One region of the Streptomyces sp. NPDC031210 genome, then DNA from elsewhere that is predicted to be linked to it. Evidence: riboswitches for the same ligand, from Rfam matches in the RefSeq annotation. Region 1 holds a riboswitch; each other region holds the start of a gene.
The links. A riboswitch is a leader RNA that binds a small molecule or an ion and turns the genes downstream of it on or off. The one in region 1 is predicted to bind cobalamin.
Positions count from the first base shown of each region.

Region 2: it holds a riboswitch for cobalamin, as region 1 does, so the genes downstream of both, metE (5-methyltetrahydropteroyltriglutamate--homocysteine S-methyltransferase) here and nicT (Nickel transporter NicT) in region 1, are expected to answer to the same signal.
Region 3: it holds a riboswitch for cobalamin, as region 1 does, so the genes downstream of both, ACZ45Z_RS21660 (cobalamin biosynthesis protein) here and nicT (Nickel transporter NicT) in region 1, are expected to answer to the same signal.
Region 4: it holds a riboswitch for cobalamin, as region 1 does, so the genes downstream of both, cobN (cobaltochelatase subunit CobN) here and nicT (Nickel transporter NicT) in region 1, are expected to answer to the same signal.

Region 1 covers NZ_JBVIHH010000002.1:680,402-685,116, forward strand. Annotated here, with positions in the region: gene nicT (Nickel transporter NicT) at 95-1,216, opposite strand; cobalamin riboswitch at 1,248-1,462, opposite strand; gene ACZ45Z_RS06730 (alpha/beta fold hydrolase) at 1,537-2,385, opposite strand; gene ACZ45Z_RS06735 (MarR family winged helix-turn-helix transcriptional regulator) at 2,382-3,011, opposite strand; gene ACZ45Z_RS06740 (hypothetical protein) at 3,344-3,739, shown strand; gene ACZ45Z_RS06745 (nucleoside/nucleotide kinase family protein) at 3,783-4,556, opposite strand.
Region 2 covers NZ_JBVIHH010000012.1:205,351-210,065, forward strand. Annotated here, with positions in the region: gene ACZ45Z_RS22740 (phosphocholine-specific phospholipase C) at 1-1,494, shown strand, start outside; gene metE (5-methyltetrahydropteroyltriglutamate--homocysteine S-methyltransferase) at 1,601-3,925, opposite strand; cobalamin riboswitch at 4,083-4,299, opposite strand; gene ACZ45Z_RS22750 (COG4315 family predicted lipoprotein) at 4,455-4,715, shown strand, end outside.
Region 3 covers NZ_JBVIHH010000011.1:247,013-251,727, forward strand. Annotated here, with positions in the region: gene ACZ45Z_RS21650 (putative cobaltochelatase) at 1-365, opposite strand, end outside; gene ACZ45Z_RS21655 (cobyric acid synthase) at 514-2,124, opposite strand; gene ACZ45Z_RS21660 (cobalamin biosynthesis protein) at 2,121-3,212, opposite strand; cobalamin riboswitch at 3,323-3,543, opposite strand; gene ACZ45Z_RS21665 (hypothetical protein) at 3,705-4,184, shown strand; gene ACZ45Z_RS21670 (caspase family protein) at 4,190-4,715, shown strand, end outside.
Region 4 covers NZ_JBVIHH010000015.1:89,048-93,762, reverse strand. Annotated here, with positions in the region: gene ACZ45Z_RS25660 (cobalamin biosynthesis protein CobG) at 1-1,164, opposite strand, end outside; cobalamin riboswitch at 1,223-1,347, shown strand; gene cobN (cobaltochelatase subunit CobN) at 1,388-4,715, shown strand, end outside.

The DNA of each region.
Region 1 (4,715 bases):
GGGAGCGTGTGCGCTCAGGGTGTCGTCGAGGGCTCTTCGACGTGGGGACGGCTCGACGGGCGGGCCGTGAGGTATGGGCTGGGGTTCCACCGGTTTACGGTTCGCTCGGGCCGGTGCGGGCCGACCAGCGTTTTTCGACGTTGGCCAGGTGCCAGTAGGTGAGGGCCGCGGCCCAGACGATTACGAAGAGGCCGACGATGACGAAGCCGACGTTGTCGAGGTCGAGGGCGGAAATCCAGGTGGTCAGCGGGTCGTTGAGGGCGAGCTTGTCGTGCAGGACGGTTACCAGCTCGATGGTGCCGATGAAGAAGGCGACGGCGATCGACAGGCCGGTGATGGTGAGGTTGTAGAAGACCTTCCGCACCGGGTTGGAGAACGCCCACTGGTAGGCGAAGTTCATGAACGTGCCGTCGAGGGTGTCGAAGAGGCTCATTCCGGCGGCGAACAGCAGGGGCAGGCACAGGACGGCGTACCAGGGGAGGCCGGCCGCGGCGCCGCTGCCCGCCATCACCATCAGCGTCACTTCGGTGGCGGTGTCGAAACCGAGCCCGAAGAGAAAGCCGAGCGGGAACATCTGGCCGGGACGGGAGATCGACCGGGTGAACCGTCCCAGGACGCGGTTCATGAAGCCGCGGGAGTCGAGTTGCTGCTCCAGCTCGCTCTCGTCGAAGCGGCCGTCGCGCATGCCGCGGAAGACCCGCCAGATGCCGGCCAGGGCGACGAGGTTGAGCGCGGCGATGAGGTAGAGGAACGTACCGGAGACGGTCGTGCCGACCGTGCCCAGAATTTGGTGGGTGCGTGAGGAGTCGTTGAGCAGCGTGCCGGCGAGTTGGGCCCCGCCCGCCACCAGCGCGGCCATCACCACGACGACGCTGGAGTGGCCGAGGGCGAACCAGAAACCCACCGAGATGGGTCGCTTGCCGTCGGCCATCAGCTTGCGGGTGGTGTTGTCGATCGCGGCGATGTGGTCGGCGTCGAAGGCGTGCCGCATGCCGAGGGTGTACGCGGTGACGCCGAGCCCGACGCCGAACGCCTGGGTTCCCACGGCGTAGTGGCCCGGGACGACGAGGAGGAAGAGCACGCCGAAGGCGACGACGTGCAGGCCGGCTATGACGGCCATCAGGCCGGCGGTACGGACGGTGTCCTGCCGGCGCCAGCGGAACGGCGTGGCCGCCGTGGGGGCAGGGACGGTTCGGGTATCGGTGGGCAGGGCCATCCGGCGGTCACGCTCCAGCACCTCGTGGATCAGTTCGTGAGATGCCGTGGCCGGTCTCCTGGCTTACGGGTGGCCGCGTCCGGCCCGCCTTCCCGGCCGCGGGCTGCGGTCAGTGGCGCCGTACGCGCGCCGTGCGCATACGGAGAAGGGCCGGAAACTCCCCGATCACAGTGGCGAGGGCCGCTCCGGCCTGGGACCCAAGGTCCGTCACCGGTCTTCCCGAACACCACGGCCCGACCACTCTAGCTGGCAAGGGGGAGAGGGAGGGGGAGAGGGAGAGGGCAGGGGCGCAGGTGGGAGGGCTGCGGGGGCGGGGCGGGTCAGTAGGGCAGGGACGACAGGAAGGTGTGGAGTTCCTGGTCGAAGTGGGCGGTGTTCTCCAGATTGACCATGTGGGCGGCGCCCGGTATGCGGACTCTTCGGGCGCCCGGGACGGCGAGTGCGAGGGCGTGGGCGTTGGCGGATATGTCGCTGCTGTCGAGGTCGCCGTCGAAGACGACGGTCGGTACCCGTATTTCGCCGAGACGGGAGGCCGCGCCCACCTCCAGCGGAATTCCGGTGCCCCGGTCGTCGGCGTGGACTTCGACGTTGGCCTCGGCGGAGGCGCGCAGGCGCTCGCGCAACCCCGGGTGGACGGCGGAAGGTTCGCGGTGCGGTCCGTCCACCCACATGCGCAGGAAATGCTCGACGTAGCGCTCGACGCCGTCCGGAGCCCCGATCGCCGCTACCTGTTCCTTGATGTGCGCCAGGAGGAACGGGTCGGTGAAGGCGCGACCGCTGATGCCCGGTGAGGCCAGTGCGAGAGCCGTGACCCGGTCCGGGTGGGCCAGGGCCGTGTCGAGTGCGACGCGTGCGCCGTGGGAGAGGCCGACGAGGACGGCGCTGGGGACGTCGAGAGCGTCGAGGAGGGCCACGAGGTCGTCGTGGGGGGAGTAGTCCCCGGCGACCGTGGAGGAGAGGCCGTGACCGCGAGCGTCGTAACGGATCGCGCGCAGGCCGGAGTTCACGAGCCAGGCGAACTGTTCGTCCCACATGTGCTGGTCGAGCATGCCACCGTGCAGCAGGACCACGGCGGGACCCGAACCGGCCGTTTCGTAGAACAGCTCGCCGTCTTCGACCGGCACGATGCCGTTGTCGATTTCGGACCAGGCGCTGAAACCGTGGGTCATTCTGCGTGCCGTCCTTGGTGTGGCGGGTAGGGCGGGTGTGAGGAGCGTGGGGGGTGTGGTGGAGCGGGGGGTGGGGCGGGCGGGGTGTCTGGGGTGTCCGTACTGTCGGCTTCCTCCGGGGGAACGCGTGAGCCGTTCGCCAGGTGCCGGAACTCCTCGCCCAGCCTGTCGAGTACGCGCACGGCGGTGCTGACGTCCTCGGCGGTGAGATCGGCCAGGCCGCGCCGCAGCTCCGCGGCCTCCCACTCCTGTATCCCGCGCACCACCTCGCCGCCCTCGGCGGTCAGCCGGATCAGGGAGGAGCGGCGGTGTGCCGGATTCGGCGCCGTGACGACCAGGCCGAGCTCCGCCGCGTGATTCACCCAGCGCTGCACCGGCTGCCGGTCGAGACCCAGGCTCCTGGCCAACTGCGGGACGGTGCGGGGGCCTTCGGCGCGCAGCGCGTCCAGCAGGGCGTGTTCACCGGCGGTCATGCCCGTGCCCGCCAGCTCGCGCTCCACCGCGCGCACGACCGTGCGGTGGAGGGGCCACAGGCGGCGGATGACGCCGTACAGAAGGTCTTCGGTGGGGGCTTGGCCGTTCCCGCCATCCGCATCCGCATCCGCATCCGTCTCAACGACACTCATGGTGTCAGAATGACATCGATGATGTCGTTTGGGAAGGGGGTTTGGGTGGGCATTGGTTGAGTTGGGGTGGGGTTGCGGCGGTGGAGTGCGGTGGGGTTGGGATGAGTTGGGGGTGGGAGTGTTCGGCGCGTTGGGCGGTGGGTGGTGGGGGTTGGGCTTGAGTTGGTTCTGAGGTGGGGGATTGACGGGGGGTGAGGTGAGGAGGGTTGAGGGGATGGAGGGTGATATCAGGTTAATGGTGTGGTTTTGGTCGGTAGGGTCTGCTTCGGTGGTTGGGAGGGGAGTGGGACGGTGTGTCGGGTACGGGTGGGAGGACGGGTGGTGTGGGACGGATGAGAGTTGGGCTTTTGCGGGCGGTGGGGGTTGGTACGGCGGTCTACGGGGTCGCGGTGACCGTGTGGCCCGACTTGTTGGCTCGGCCGTCGGGGCTGGTGAATGAGGAGGGGCGCAGTGAGCGGGACACCCGGATCTCGCTGCGGCCGCTCGCTTGGCGGGACGCGGCGAGTGGGCTCGCGTTGGTGCTGGCGCCTGACGGGCCCGCGCTGCGGACCGCCGCGTATGTGCGTCTCGCGGCGGACTTCGGCGATGCCGTGCTCCTCGGCATGACGCTGCCCGATCGCGACCGGAAGGCGAAGGCGGTCGCGGTGTCGGTGGGGTGGGGCGCGCTGTCCTTGGTGGGGTTGATGGGGAAGGGGCGGGGGAAGGAGCGGGCGATCCGGGGGAGTTAGGGGGTGGGCCGGGGGTGAGTGGGGAGCGGGTGCGGGTGGGTGATCAGTCGGTCAGTGGGGGTGGGGCGTCTTCGCGGCTGAAGGCGATGAGGAGGTCGGCGCGGTCCCGGGTTGCCGCTACGGCGCGGGCGTTGGCCTCGTCCGAGGTGCGTACGAAGCGTTCGGCGTCGGGGCGTGGGCGGCCGAACCGTTCGTGGCGGTCGACCAGCCGGCGGACCCGTTCCGGGGTGTCCAGTTCGACGTACCAGATCTCGTCCAGTAGGGCGCGGACGGGGACCCAGGGGGCGGAGTCGAGGAGGAGGTAGTTGCCTTCGGTGATGACGAGGGGGAGGTCGGGCGTCACGGGGATGCTGCCGGCGAGCGGTTCCTCAAGGCGGCGGTCGAAGGCGGGGGCGTAGACGGTGCTGTCCGGGGCCGGGGAGCGCAGCCGTCGTAGGAGAGCCGCGTAGCCGGCGGCGTCGAAGGTGTCGGGCGCGCCCTTGCGGTCCGTACGGCCCAGCCTGTCCAGCTCCGCCTGGGCGAGGTGGAAGCCGTCCATCGGGACGAGTGCCGCCTGTCCTGCCAACCGCGCCGTGAGGTGGGCGGCGAGGGTGGACTTGCCGGCGCCCGGGGGGCCGGTGATGCCGAGCAGGCGGCGTCGCGCCGGAGTCGCGGTGGCGGCGAGCCGGCGGGCGCGGGAGAGGAGGGCGGGGAGGTCGGAGAGGCGGGGAGGGTTGGGAATGTTGGGGTGGTTGGGCTGGCCGGCGAGGTTGGGACGGTTGGGCTGGCTGGGGAGGTCGGGGAGGTCGGGGAGGTGGGGGCGGTCCGGGAGGGTCATGGTGTCGTCAATCGTGCCCGACCGGGGCGGGGTGACCTTGTCGAGCCGGGGGGCTTGTCGCGGCTGTCGGCGAACAAAGTCAGGTGGCGGCCTGCATGTCCGGCACGTCGGCGCCCCGATGCGCGGGGAGCTCGATGTGCCGGGAGCCCGGATGCGCCG
Region 2 (4,715 bases), on a different contig from region 1:
AAGGGCGGCGGCCCGGTCCTCGGCAACGAGGAGGTCGGCTACGGCTGGACGACCTACCCCGAGCGGCTGGAGCGGGCGGGCATCTCCTGGAAGCTCTACCAGGACATCGGCGACGGCCTGGACGCGGCCGGCAAGTGGGGCTGGATCGAGGACGCCTACCGCGGCAACTACGGCGACAACTCGCTGCTCTTCTTCAACGCCTACCGGAACGCCAAGCCCGGCGACCCCCTCTACGACAAGGCCCGCACCGGCACCGACGCCAAGAAGGGCGACGGCTACTTCGACCTCCTCAAGGCCGACGTGAAGGCCGGCAAGCTTCCCCAGGTCTCCTGGATCGCCGCCCCCGAGGCGTTCTCCGAACACCCCAACTGGCCGGCGAACTACGGCGCCTGGTACATCTCCCAGGTCCTCGACGCGCTCACCGCCAACCCGGAGGTGTGGAGCAAGACCGCCCTGTTCATCACCTACGACGAGAACGACGGCTACTTCGACCACGTGCCGCCGCCCTTCCCGCCGGCCTCCGCCGCCCAGGGCGCCTCCACCGTCGACACCACGCTGGACCACTTCCCCGGCAACGCCGGCTACGCCGCTGGCCCCTACGGCCTCGGCCAGCGCGTCCCCATGCTCGTCGTCTCCCCCTGGAGCACCGGCGGCTACGTCTGCTCCGAGACCTTCGACCACACCTCCCTCATCCGGTTCATGGAACGCCGCTTCGGCGTGCACGAGCCCAACATCTCGCCCTGGCGCCGCGCCATCTGCGGCGACCTGACCTCCGCCTTCGACTTCGGCCTGGAGAACACCACGCCGGCCGCCCTGCCGGACACCGACGGCTACCGGCCGCCGGACAACGAGCGGCACGACAGCTACGTCCCCAAGCCGCCCGCCCAGCCCGTCCTGCCCAAGCAGGAGCCCGGCGCCCGGCCCGCCCGGCCGCTGCCGTACGCGCCGCTGGTCGACGGGTCCGCGACCCCCTCCACCGGGCGCTACACCCTCACCTTCGGCGCCGGCGACGCGGCCGGCGCCTGCTTCACCGTCACGTCCGCGAACCGCACGGACGGGCCGTGGACGTACACCGCGGAGGCCGGCAAGCGGATCTCCGACACCTGGAACACCGCGTACTCCAAGGACACGTACGACCTGTCGGTGTTCGGCCCGAACGGCTTCCTGCGCACCTTCCGGGGCCAGGGGAAGACCGCGGGCCCCGAGGTGACCGCCCGCCATGACGCGGCCACCGCGGGCCTCGTGCTGACCCTGACCAACAAGGGCGGCGCCGACCGCCGGCTGAAGGTCACCAACGCCTACGGGGGTGCCGGCCGGACCGTCACCGTCCGCGCCGGCGCGACCGTCAGGCTCACGGTGGACCTCACCGCCGGCAAGCGGTGGTACGACGTCACGGTGGTCTGCGACAAGGACAGCGTCTTCCTGCGCCGCTTCGCCGGCCACGTCGAGAACGGCCGGCCGGGCGTCAGCGACCCGGCGATCCTGACCGGCTGACCGGCTGACCGCCGGCCAAGGCCGACCACGGGCCCCGGCCCGGACGCGAGAGGCGCGCCCGGGCCGGGGCCGTGTGCCACACCACTCCGCGGCTACGCCGGGCCGGTCACCCGGCGGACGTACGCACCTCCCGGGCGGCCGCGACCAGGTTCTCCAGCGCGGCACGCACCTCCTCCCACCGGCGGGTCTTCAGACCGCAGTCGGGATTGACCCACAGCCGCTCGGCCGGCACCGCGCCGAGTGCCGTACGCAGCAAGGCGGTCACCTCCGCCACCCCCGGCACGCGCGGGGAGTGGATGTCGTGGACGCCCGGCCCCACCTCGCGCGGGTAGCCGACGGTGGCCAGCTCCGCGGCGACCCGCATATGGGAACGGGCGGCTTCCAGGCTGATCACATCGGCGTCCAGGTCGTCTATGGCCTGGAGGATGTCCCCGAACTCCGCGTAGCACATGTGCGTATGGATCTGGGTGGCCGGGCGGGCGCCGCCGGTGCTCAGCCGGAACGCCTCGGTGGCCCAGGCCAGATACCCGGCGTGCCCGGCGGCGCGCAGCGGCAGCAGTTCCCGCAGCGCGGGCTCGTCGACCTGGATGACCGACGTCCCCGCCGCCTGGAGGTCACCGACCTCGTCGCGCAGCGCCAGCGCCACCTGGCGGGCGGTCTCGGCCGGCGGCTGGTCGTCGCGGACGAAGGACCAGGCGAGCATGGTGACCGGGCCGGTGAGCATGCCCTTGACCGGCCGGTCGGTGAGCGACTGGGCGTAGCGGGTCCAGCGCACCGTCATCGGCTCGGGCCGCGAGATGTCCCCGGCCAGGATCGGCGGCCGGACGTAGCGGGTGCCGTAGGACTGCACCCAGCCGTGCTGGGTGGCGAGGTAGCCGGTCAGCCGCTCGGCGAAGAACTGGACCATGTCATTGCGTTCGGGCTCGCCGTGGACCAGCACGTCGAGGCCGGCCTTCTCCTGGAAGGCGATGACCTCCCGGATCTCCGCCGCGACGCGCTCCTCGTAGGCGGCGGCGGAGATCCGTCCGGCCCGCAGGGCGGCGCGGGCCGTACGCAGGCCGGTGGTCTGCGGAAAGGAGCCGATGGTCGTCGTCGGCAGGACGGGCAGGCGCAGGTGGGCGCGCTGCGCCGCGGACCGCTCGGCGTACGGCTGCGCGCGGCGGCAGTCGGCGTCCGTGACGGCCGCGGCACGGGCCCGCACCACCGGGTCGCGGGTGAGCGCGGAGCCGGCCCGGGAGGCCAAGTCGGCCCGGTTGGCGCTCAGTTCGGCCGTGATGGCGCCGGTTCCCTGGTGCAGGCCGCGTGCCAGCGTGACGATCTCCGCGGTCTTCTGCCGGGCGAAGGCGAGCCAGCGGGCGACCTGCGGATCGATATCGCGCTCCGCGGTGACGTCCAGCGGGACGTGCAGCAAGGAGCACGAGGACGCCACGTCGACCCGGTCGGCGAGCCCCAGCAGGGTCCCGAGCGTGGCCAGCGACCGTTCGAAGTCGTTGATCCACACATTGCGGCCGTCGACGACCCCCGCGACCAGACGCTTGCCGGGCAGCCCGCCGACCGCCGCCAGCTCACCGAGGTTGGCGGCGGCGGGACCGGTGAAGTCGAGCGCGAGACCGTCGACGGGCGCCTTGGCCAGCACCGGCAGGGCGTCACCGAGGCGGTCGAAGTACGCGGCGACCAGCAGCTTCGGCCGGTCGGTGAGCGCGCCCAGGTCGCGGTAGGCGCGGGCCGCGGCGTTCAGTTCGGCGGGGGAGCGGTCCTGTACCAGCGCCGGTTCGTCCAACTGGACCCAGCTTGCGCCGGCGGCCCGCAGATCGGCGAGGACCTCGGCGTAGACCGGCAGCAGGCGGTCGAGCAGGGTCAGCGGTTCGAAGTCCGCCGCGACGCCGGGCGCCGGCTTGGCCAGCAGCAGATAGGTGACCGGGCCGACCAGGACCGGACGGCCCTCAAGGCCCAGCGCGACGGCTTCCCGCAGCTCGTCCACCTGCTTGCGGGAGTCCGCCGCGAACACCGTGTCCGGGCCCAACTCCGGTACCAGGTAGTGGTAGTTGGTGTTGAACCACTTGGTCATCTCCAGCGGCGCCACGTCCTGCGTGCCCCGGGCCATGGCGAAGTAGCCGTCCAGCGGGTCGGCGGCCACCGCCGCGCGGTGCCGGGCGGGGATCGCGCCCAGCATGACGCTGGTGTCCAGGACGTGGTCGTAGTACGAGAAGTCGCCCGTCGGCACCTCCCGGATGCCGGCCGCGGCCAGCTCCCGCCAGTTGCCGCGGCGCAGCGCGGCGGCGGTGTCCCGCAGGGCGCCGGCGTCGACACGGCCCTGCCAGTACCCCTCGACGGCCTTCTTCAGTTCCCGGTTCGGGCCCTGGCGCGGATAGCCGTGCACGGTGGGCCGGGCGGCGGCGGCCGCGGAGCCGGTGGTCGAGTCGGTGATCACGTAACTCTCCTTCGCGAGCGTGTCTCCTCCAGACCCCGGGACGGGTCGAGGGCGCGAAGGACGGCGAAGTGGGCGGAGCGTGGGAGTGTGCGCCCGCGCCCGCCACCTGAGACGTCCACCGACCCGCCCTCGAGGTCACCGGGATCTCCGTACGCGATCGCGCGCACGGACGCTGGCAGGTCTTCGGACTCGCGGGCACGTCTGCCGGGGCAGACATCTACTGGCCGTCGCTTCCCGGACCCGGTCGGGCCCAGTGCGTATGACGGCGGTCGTTCCCACTCACCGCTGCGGGGCAGTCCCGGATTCCCACCGGGTTCCCTCTTACGACGCGCCTGCCTGGCGGGCAGGGCGAACCAGTCGCCCGGTCAGCCTAAGCCCTGCCGTGGGTGAGCAGGCGCCGGATACGCCGAACGTCCGCGCCCGGATGGCCGGGTGGCGGTAGCCGGTGTCTAGTGGGGTGGGCGGCACGTCGGTCGGCCGCGCGCGCCGCCGCAGGGGCGGGGCGGACGGAACCGAAGGAGTGTCAAGGATGCGCAACAGCGCCAAGGGGGCCGTCATCGCGGTCACGGCCCTCGTCGCCGCGGGGATGGCCGGATGCTCGGACGACGGCGGTACGAGCAAGCCCTCCCCGTCCGCCGGCCGCACGAGCCCGGGCGCCTCGCCGTCGGGCTCTCCCTCGCCCGGCGAGGGAACCGTCGCCTCCCGCGCCGGGCGGCTCGGCCAGATCCTCGTCGACGGCCAGGGCCGCACCCTCTACCTCTTCGAGGCCGACAAGGCCGGCAAGTCCACC
Region 3 (4,715 bases), on a different contig from region 1:
GCCTTCACGCCCTCCGACAGCGCCCGCTCGATGTCCAGCGCGCCCACCAGCCGGTCCTCGGAGGCGCCGACGGGCAGTTCCACCATCCGCGTCGGACGGGCCTCGGCCGCGCCCGCCTCGTGGGGCCCGTCGGGGCAGGCCGGGTCGGGGGAGTGCGGGGCGCAGGAGAAGCGGCAGCCGGTGATCACGTCCACGGCCGGCATCAGCGTCGCCAAGGCGCGCACGGCCGTGCTCTTCGCGGTGCCTTTCTCGCCGCGGACCAGCACACCGCCGACGGCCGGGCTCACCGCGTTCAGCAGCAGCGCCAGCCGTAGGTCGTCCATGCCGACCACCGCGGTGAACGGATAGTTCGGGGTCGTGGTCATGCCTCGATGCCTCCTGCGGGCGCCACACGCCCGCGCACGTGATCTGCCACCGCGGACCGAACCGCCGTGGCGCTGGTGCCCCCGCCCGCGCGGGGGTGATGCGTCCTTGCCCTGGGGGGTGTGCGCGCGGCGTCCCTCACGGCGCCCGTCACGGCGCCCCCGGAGGAACGAACGGCAGGCCCCGCGGCACCCCCTCCTCGATCAACCGCAGCAGCGCGTCGGTGTCCGCGTGCTCCTCGATCAGGTCGCCGAGCCGGTCGAGCTGCTCCTCGCGCAGCGCGGCGAAGCTGGTGTCCGGGGCGGGCACGAACGCCCGGCCGGCGTCCGCCGCGACCCGGCGCAGGAACGCCCGCCGGAAGCCGTCGCTCTCCAGCGAACCGTGCCAGTGCGTCCCCCACACCGAGCCGACCCGGCACCCGTCCGAACGATGCCCGGCAGCCGCGGAGATGAACGTCTCCCCGCCGCCCACCTCGGCCACCCCGTGGTGGATCTCGTACCCCTCCACCGGCTCGCCCAGCGCCCGGCCGACCGGCCGCGCCAGCGTCTTGTCGACCGCGAAGCGCACCCGTACGGGCAGCAGCCCCAGACCCGGCACCGCGCCCGCCCGCGACTCGACCTCGTCGTCGATGTGCTCGCCGAGCATCTGGTAACCGCCGCAGATGCCCAGCACCGGGCGGCCCTCGGCGGCCCGCCGCGCGATCGCGTCGGCCAGTCCGCGCTCGCGCAGCCACTGGAGCGCCCGGACCGTGCCGCGGGTGCCGGGCAGCACCACCAGGTCCGCGTCGGCCAGCTCCTCGGCCCGGTCCACGAAGCGCACCACCACGCCCGGTTCGGCGGCCAGCGCGTCCACGTCCGTGAAGTTGGACATCAGCGGCACCGCCGCGACCGCGACCCGCAGCACGTCCGCGCCGTGCGGCGGAGCCACCACGCTCTCGCGCACCGCGCCGCGCAACGACACCCGCAGCCCGTCCTCCTCGTCGATGCCCAGCCCGTGCGCGAACGGCAGGACACCGAAGGTGGGCCGCCCGGTGAGGGCGCGCAGCATCTCCAACCCGGGCTCCAGCAGCGTCACATCGCCCCGGAACTTGTTCACGACATATCCGGCGATCAGCGCCTGGTCCTCTTCCGACAGCAGCGCCGTGGTGCCGAAGAACGAGGCGAAGACCCCGCCGCGGTCGATGTCGCCGACCACGACGACGGGCAGCCGCGCGGCCCGCGCGATCCCCATGTTGACGATGTCGGTACGCCGCAGATTGATCTCCGCCGGGCTGCCCGCGCCCTCGCAGATCACCGCGTCGTGGGTGCGCCGCAGCTCCGCCAGGCAGTCCGTGACGGTGCCCAGCAACTGCTCGCGCCGGCCCGCGTAGAGCGTCCGGCCGCCCGCCGTGCCACCCTCGCTCCCGGCGTGCCCGAAATAGCCCTGGGCGCTCAGCTCGCCCACCGGCTTGCCCAGCAGCACCACCTGACTGCTGCGGTCGCTGCCCGGCTTGAGCAGGACCGGGTTCATCAGGGCGGTCGGCTCCACGCGCGCCGCGGCCGCCTGCATCGCCTGGGCCCGTCCGATCTCCGCGCCCTCGCGCGTCACGAACGAGTTCAGCGACATGTTCTGGGCCTTGAACGGCGCCACGCGGACACCCTGCCGGGCCAGCCAGCGGCAGATGCCCGCGGTGACCACGCTCTTGCCCGCGTCGGACGTCGTACCGGCCACCAGCAGGCCACCGCCGACGCCCCCACCGGGCGCCCGGAACGCTCTGTTCACCAGGTCCTCCTCATGAGCCGGGACGGTCGGCCGGTCGTGCCCCGTGCCGTGAACCGGGCGGCCAGGCGCGCCGCCGGTCCCACCGCGCGCCCCGCCGTACGCGCCGCGTCCGCCGCCCGCCGCCGCGCCGCCGCCGAGCGCGCCGCGCCCACCGCCAGCCGCCCCGCGACGGTCGTCGCCAGCGCCAGCGCGCTGACCCGGCGCGAGAGCCGGACCGCCCGCTCGATGTCGGCGACCGCGACCGGCGGCGCGCCGCCGTTGAGCACCGGCCGGTGCTCGACCCGCCCGCCGTACGCCAGCGTGCCGCCCAGCCGGATGCCCAGGGCGCCCGCGAACGACGCCTCCACCGGGCCCGCGTTGGGGCTCGGGTGCGCGCCGCCGTCGGCCCGCCAGGCCCGCAGCGCGCCGCGCCGGTCGTCGGCCGCCAGCACCGTCAGCGCGGCGGTCAGCCGGGAGCCGGGCCAGCCCGCCACGTCGTCCAGCCGGGCCGCGGCCCAGCCGAACCGGCGGTAGCGCGGCGACTTGTGGCCCACCATGGCGTCCAGGGTGTTCACGGCCCGGAACGCCACCAGTCCGGGTACGCCGCCCAGCGCGCCCCACACCAGCGCGCCCACGACCGCGTCCGAGGTGTTCTCCGCGACCGACTCGACCACCGCCCGGGCCATCTGCGGCCCGTCCAGCGCCTGCGGGTCGCGTCCGCACAAATGGGGCAGCCGCTCCCGGGCCACCTCCAGGTCACCGGCCGTCAGGGCGCCGCCGACGGCCCGCGCCTCGCGGCCGAGCGAGGTGCCGCCCAGCACCGCCCAGACGGTCGCCGCGGTCAGGGCGACCCCGGCGGTGCGACAGGTGGGGGAGGCACCGCGTACGGCGCGGTCGGCCAGCGCGGCGGCGGCGGCCGCGCCCCCCGCGCACACCAGGGCGTGGGCCGTACCGTAACCGCGGTGATCGCGCCACAGCCCGCGCTCCACGGCGCCCGCCGCCCGGCCGAACGCGGCGACCGGATGCCCGCGCCGGGGATCGGCCGCGATCAGGTCGCCGAGAAAGCCGAGGGCCGCGCCGCACGCGTACGTGACGTGTTCGGCACGCATCCGATCAGACCGCCGTCAGCCCTCGAAGGGATGCTGCGACGGCGCTCAGGGTGGCTCTCGAACTGCTGCCGGGCATGGCGGTATGTCCTCACTCAGGGTCCGCGCCCTGGCTCGACGTGACGGCGACGAGAGTCTCCTGGCTCCCCGGATCGGCGTTTCCCCCGGCCTTCCAGTCCGTACGCACGCGACCTGACGGGCGTGCGCGAGGCGGGCCGTGACCTTCTGTGGAGGAACGCTCCCCGGTGACAGTGGCGGGACCGCGCCGGATTCTCACCGGACTTCCTCATCTGTCGCCGAATGGCTCCGGCAGTCCACCACGGCCCGCGAATGCCCGTCAACTTCCCGCTTGACCTGCGACGCTGCCGTCCGGCACGGGTTGTGGCGCACGCCACAGCGTGGTCCGTACGTCACGGACGGTTGCCCGCGCACCTGATTCCACGTCACTATCTGGGGGCACGGCGGGCGATGATGCCGCCGGAAGGGGGCCGGGGGATGCCGCACAGCGCTGACCGTCAAGAGATCCGCATCCGGATCACGGGTACGCACAATCCGCACCAGGACATCGAAGACCTCAAGGCGTGGCTGGAGCGCGAGCCCTGGCTGAGCGACCAGCCGCACGACTGGGCCCTGCGGCCGCGCCCGGCCGGCCAGGACGCCGGCCCGGACGAACCGGACCTCGGCGACATGGCCGTGGGGGTGGACGACCTGGTCCTCGTCATCGTCGGCGCGTTCGCCGCCGAACTCGCCAAGGGCCTGGGCATCGCCCTGCGGGAGTGGCTGCGCCGGCGCAAGGACGAACGCGCGGCGGGCGAGGAGCCCGCCGTGGCCGTCGGCGGCGATGACGGTCTGACCGCCCTCGACGAGGGGCCCGTGGGCACCGATCCCGCCGGGCCCGGACCCGGCAGCCCCGACCCCGGCACCTCCGATCCCGGCAGGCCCGCGAACGAGGGTGGCAGCACCCGCGAGGGCTGAGCCGGATGTCCGAATACGACGCACGGGGCAAGACCAACCGGGCGCTGCTGATCTGTGTCAGCGACTACCGCAACCTGCCCGCCCTGCCCGCGGTGGAGGACAACGCCGAGGAGCTCAAACGCGTCCTGGTCGACCCCGCCACCGACCTGTTCACCGAGGACGAGGTCGTCATCTGCCGGCCCCAGGAGCCGTGGGAGGTCGAGCAGGCGCTGGACGCCGTCGCCGGCGAGGCGCGCGGCCTGCTGCTGGTGTACTTCTCCGGCCACGGGCTGGTCGGCCGCGACGGCGGCGACCTGCAACTGCTGGTCGGCGCCTCGGAGACCCGGCAGCGCCACAAGACCGTCTCCTGGCAGGGCATGGTGCTGTCCTACCTCGACAACGCGCGCGCCGACCGGATCGTGATCGTCCTGGAGTGCTGCTACTCCGGAAACGCCGACGAGACCTTCCACTCCCGCCGCAAACCCATGTCGCTGCTGATGGCCGCCCAGCCCAACCGCCGCATCTTCAGCGGCGACGAACCGGCCGGCGGCA
Region 4 (4,715 bases), on a different contig from region 1:
CGACCAGTGGACGGGCAGGCCGCCGGCGCCCGGGGCGACGTCCGCCCGGACGTCCGAGAGGGACTTCGCGCAGCCCGGGCGGCCCGTGCACGCGCCGACGCCCAGCCAGGGGGAATCCGTACGGGTGAGGAACCCGGCGGCGTCCAGGGCGGCCAGCCGGTCCCGCGCGGCGGCCGGGCCGGGGAAGCCGGGGACGACGAAGCCGCGCCACGGGGTGACGCGGATCTCGCCGGCCGGGGCGGGCAGCAGGGCGCGCAACTGCGCCGTGGTCACCCGGCCGAGCGGCGCGACGACCGAGACGGCACCGGTGCCGACGATCCCGGGCCGCGGCGGCTTGCCCGTCAGGAGGAGCCTGTTCGACTTGACCGGCCCGTCCGGCCCGTCCGGCCCGTCCGTCACGAGAGACCCGTCCGACCCGTCCGCCGCCCCCGTCACCGGTACGCAGGCGATCCCCCGCCGCCCCAGATGTCCCGTCACGTCCACGTCCTGCCCATCGGGCAGCTCCCGCACGCGCCAGGCGCCGGTGCCCGCCTCCCGCGCGGCCGCCAGGAACGCCTCCGCGGCGGCGAGCGCGGCCCGCGGCGCGTCGGCCGCGGCCACCCGGCACACCACCCGGGCCCCGACGCCTACCAGCGCCCGCCCGTCCGCTGCTGCGAGCAAGGTCACATCGGCGCCGAGCCCCGCCACGTCCCCGCGCCCGTCGTCCACGGCGAACAGGAACCGGCCCGACAACGCCGTCGTCCACTCCTCGGCGCACAGCAGCGCATCGAGCCGCGCGGCCCACAACCGCACGTCCGCGCGGCCCACTTGGTCCAGGCCCGTCAGCGGTGAGACGACCATGTTGCGGACCCGCTCGTGCCGCTCGGAGGGCAGCAGGCCGGCCTCCCGCCACAACCGAGCCAGTTCGCCGCCGCAGTCGTCGCCGAGGCCGCGCAGCTCGATGTTGCCGCGCGAGGTGATGCCGAGATGGCCGTCGCCGAGCCGGTCGGCCGCGTCGGCCAGCACCGAGAGCTGATGCGGCGTCAGAAACCCCAGGGGGACGCGCAGTCGTGCCAGGGCGCCGTCGTCGGCCCGGTGCAGCCGCAGCGCACCGGGGCAGGCGTCGCCGCGGTCCCGTACGGGGGAGGTCCCCGGGCCCGGGGGTTTCGGCGAGGTGGGCGGCATGGCGGCGAGCATACCCACGACCTTCCAGGGGGCCGCCCGCCCGATACCGGCCAGGATCTACTATGCAGACGGCACAGGGTCCCAGGGCCCTAGGGAGGAAGCCCGGTGAGAATCCGGCGCGGTCCCGCCACTGTGAATCCGGCCACCGCCGGGCGAGCCAGGAACTCCCGCCGTCCATCCGACCACCCGGGGCGCGGACACCCCGAGGAAGGCCTGCGCCCGCATGCTTCTGCTGTTGTCGACCTCCGACACCGACCTGCTCAGCGCCCGCGCTGCCGCCGGCCCCGTGCCCTACCGGCTCGCCAACCCCGCCCGCCTCGACCTCGCCGAGCTGCCGGCCCTCCTGGACGGCACCGACCTCGTCGTCGTACGCCTCCTGGGCGGCATCCGCGCCTGGCAGGAGGGCCTGGACCTGCTGCTCGCCGAGGACCAGCACCGGCCGGTGATCGTCCTGACCGGTGAACAGGCCCCCGACGCCCAGCTCATGGAGCAGTCCACGGTCCCCGTCGGCACCGCGGCCGAGGCGCACGCCTACCTCGCGCACGGCGGCCCCGCCAACCTCGACCAGCTCGCCCGCTTCCTGTCCGACACGGTGCTGCTGACCGGCCACGGCTTCGACCCGCCCGCGCCCGCCCCCACCTGGGGAGAGCTGGAGCGCCCGGCCGCCGCGGACGCGAGCGTCACCCCCGGCCCGGCCGTCCGCCCGCTCATCGCCGTGCTCTACTACCGCGCCCACCACATGAGCGGCAACACCGCCTTCATCGACGCGCTGTGCACCCAGATCGAGGCCGCCGGCGGCCGCCCGCTGCCGCTGTTCGTCGCCTCGCTGCGCGCCCCCGAGCCGGAGCTGATCGACGCGCTGCGGCCGGCCGACGCCATCGTCACCACCGTCCTGGCCGCCGGCGGCACCAAGCCCGCCGCGGCCTCCGCCGGCGGCGACGACGAGTCCTGGGACGCCGGCGCGCTGGCCGCCCTGGACGTGCCGATCCTCCAGGCGCTGTGCCTGACCGGCTCGCGCGCCTCCTGGGAGGAGAACGACGAGGGGCTGTCCCCGCTGGACGCCGCCTCCCAGATCGCCGTCCCCGAGTTCGACGGCCGCCTGATCACCGTCCCGTTCTCCTTCAAGGAGGTCGACGAGGACGGCCTGCCGGTCTACGCCGCCGACCCCGAGCGGGCCGCCCGCGTGGCCGGCATCGCCGTACGCCACGCCCGCCTGCGCCACATCCCGGCGCCCGACAAGCGCCTCGCGCTCGTCCTGTCCGCCTACCCCACCAAGCACTCCCGCATCGGCAACGCCGTCGGCCTGGACACCCCGGCCAGCGCCGTCGCGCTCCTGCGCCGGCTGCGGGCGGACGGCTACGACTTCGGCGCCGAGGAGGTGCCCGGCCTCGCCTCCGGCGACGGCGACGAGCTGATCTACGCCCTCATCGAAGCCGGCGGCCACGACCAGGAGTGGCTCACCGAGGAGCAGCTCAGCCGCAACCCGGTCCGTATCCCGGCCGCCGACTACAAGCGCTGGTACGCGACGCTGCCCGAGGAGCTCCGCTCGGCCGTCGAGGAGCACTGGGGCCCGCCGCCCGGCGAGATGTTCCTCGACCGCAGCCACGTGGGCGAGCCCGGCCGCGACCCCGAGGGCGACATCGTCCTCGCGGCCCTGCGCCGCGGCAATCTGCTGATCCTCATCCAGCCGCCGCGCGGCTTCGGCGAGAACCCGATCGCGATCTACCACGACCCCGATCTGCCGCCGTCGCACCACTACTTGGCCGCCTACCGCTGGATCGCCGCCTCCCAGGAGGACGGCGGCTTCGGCGCGGACGCGATGGTCCACCTCGGCAAGCACGGCAACCTGGAGTGGCTGCCCGGCAAGAACGCGGGCCTGTCCGCCGCCTGCGGCCCGGACGCCGCGCTCGGCGACCTCCCCCTGATCTACCCGTTCCTGGTCAACGACCCGGGCGAGGGCACCCAGGCCAAGCGCCGCGTGCACGCCACCCTCGTCGACCACCTCGTCCCGCCGATGGCCCGCGCCGAGTCCTACGGCGACATCGCGCGCCTGGAGCAACTCCTCGACGAGTACGCGGCGATCTCCGCCATGGACCCGGCCAAGCTGCCCGCCATCCGCGCCCAGATCTGGACGCTGATCCAGGCCGCCAAGCTCGACCACGACCTGGGGCTTGAGGACCGCCCCGACGACGACGGCTTCGACGACTTCCTGCTGCACGTCGACGGCTGGCTGTGCGAGGTCAAGGACGCCCAGATCCGTGACGGGCTGCACGTCCTGGGCGGCGCGCCCGAGGGCCCGGCCCGGGTCAACCTGGTCCTGGCGATCCTGCGCGCCCGGCAGATCTGGGGCGGCACCACCGCGCTGCCGGGTCTGCGCGAGGCGCTCGGCCTGGACGAGTCCGCCGCCACCCGCACCACCGCCGACGACACCGAGGAGCGCGCCCGCGCCCTCGTCCAGGCGATGGAGGACGCCGGCTGGGACCCGGCCGCCGCGCCGCGGGTCGCCGACCGGGTCCCCGACGCGCAGCGGGAGCAGGTCGCCGCCATCCTCACGTTCGCGGCCCGCGAGGTCGTGCCCCGGCTCGCCGCCACCACCGACGAGATCGAGCACGCCGTGCACGCCCTGAACGGCGGCTTCGTCCCGGCGGGCCCGTCCGGCTCCCCGCTGCGCGGCCTGGTCAACGTCCTGCCGACCGGCCGCAACTTCTACTCCGTCGACCCCAAGGCCGTCCCCTCCCGCCTGGCGTGGGAGACCGGCCAGGCGCTGGCCGACTCGCTCCTGGAGCGCTACCGCACCGACAACGGCGACTGGCCCACCTCGGTCGGCCTCTCCCTGTGGGGCACCAGCGCCATGCGCACCTCCGGCGACGACGTGGCCGAAGCGCTCGCGCTGCTGGGCGTCCGCCCCGTCTGGGACGACGCCTCCCGCCGTGTCACCGGCCTGGAAGCCATCCCGGCCGCCGAACTGGGCCGTCCCCGCATCGACGTCACCCTGCGCATCAGCGGCTTCTTCCGCGACGCGTTCCCGCACGTCATCGGCCTGCTGGACGACGCGGTGCAGCTCGTCGCCGGCCTCGACGAGCCCGCCGACGCCAACTACATCCGCGCCCACGCCCAGGCCGACCTCGCCGCCCACGGCGACGCCCGCCGCGCCACCACCCGCATCTTCGGCTCCCGCCCCGGCACCTACGGCGCGGGCCTGCTCCAGCTCATCGACAGCCGCGACTGGCGCACCGACGCCGACCTCGCCGAGGTCTACACCGTCTGGGGCGGCTACGCCTACGGCCGCGGTCTGGAGGGCCGCCCGGCCCGCGAGGAGATGGAGACCGCCTACAAGCGCATCGCGGTCGCCGCCAAGAACACCGACACCCGCGAGCACGACATCGCGGACTCCGACGACTACTTCCAGTACCACGGCGGCATGGTCGCCACGGTCAAGGCGCTCAACGGCAAGGCCCCCGAGGCGTACATCGGCGACTCCACCCGCCCCGAGACGGTCCGCACCCGCACCCTGGTCGAGGAGACCTCGCGCGTCTTCCGCGCCCGCGTGG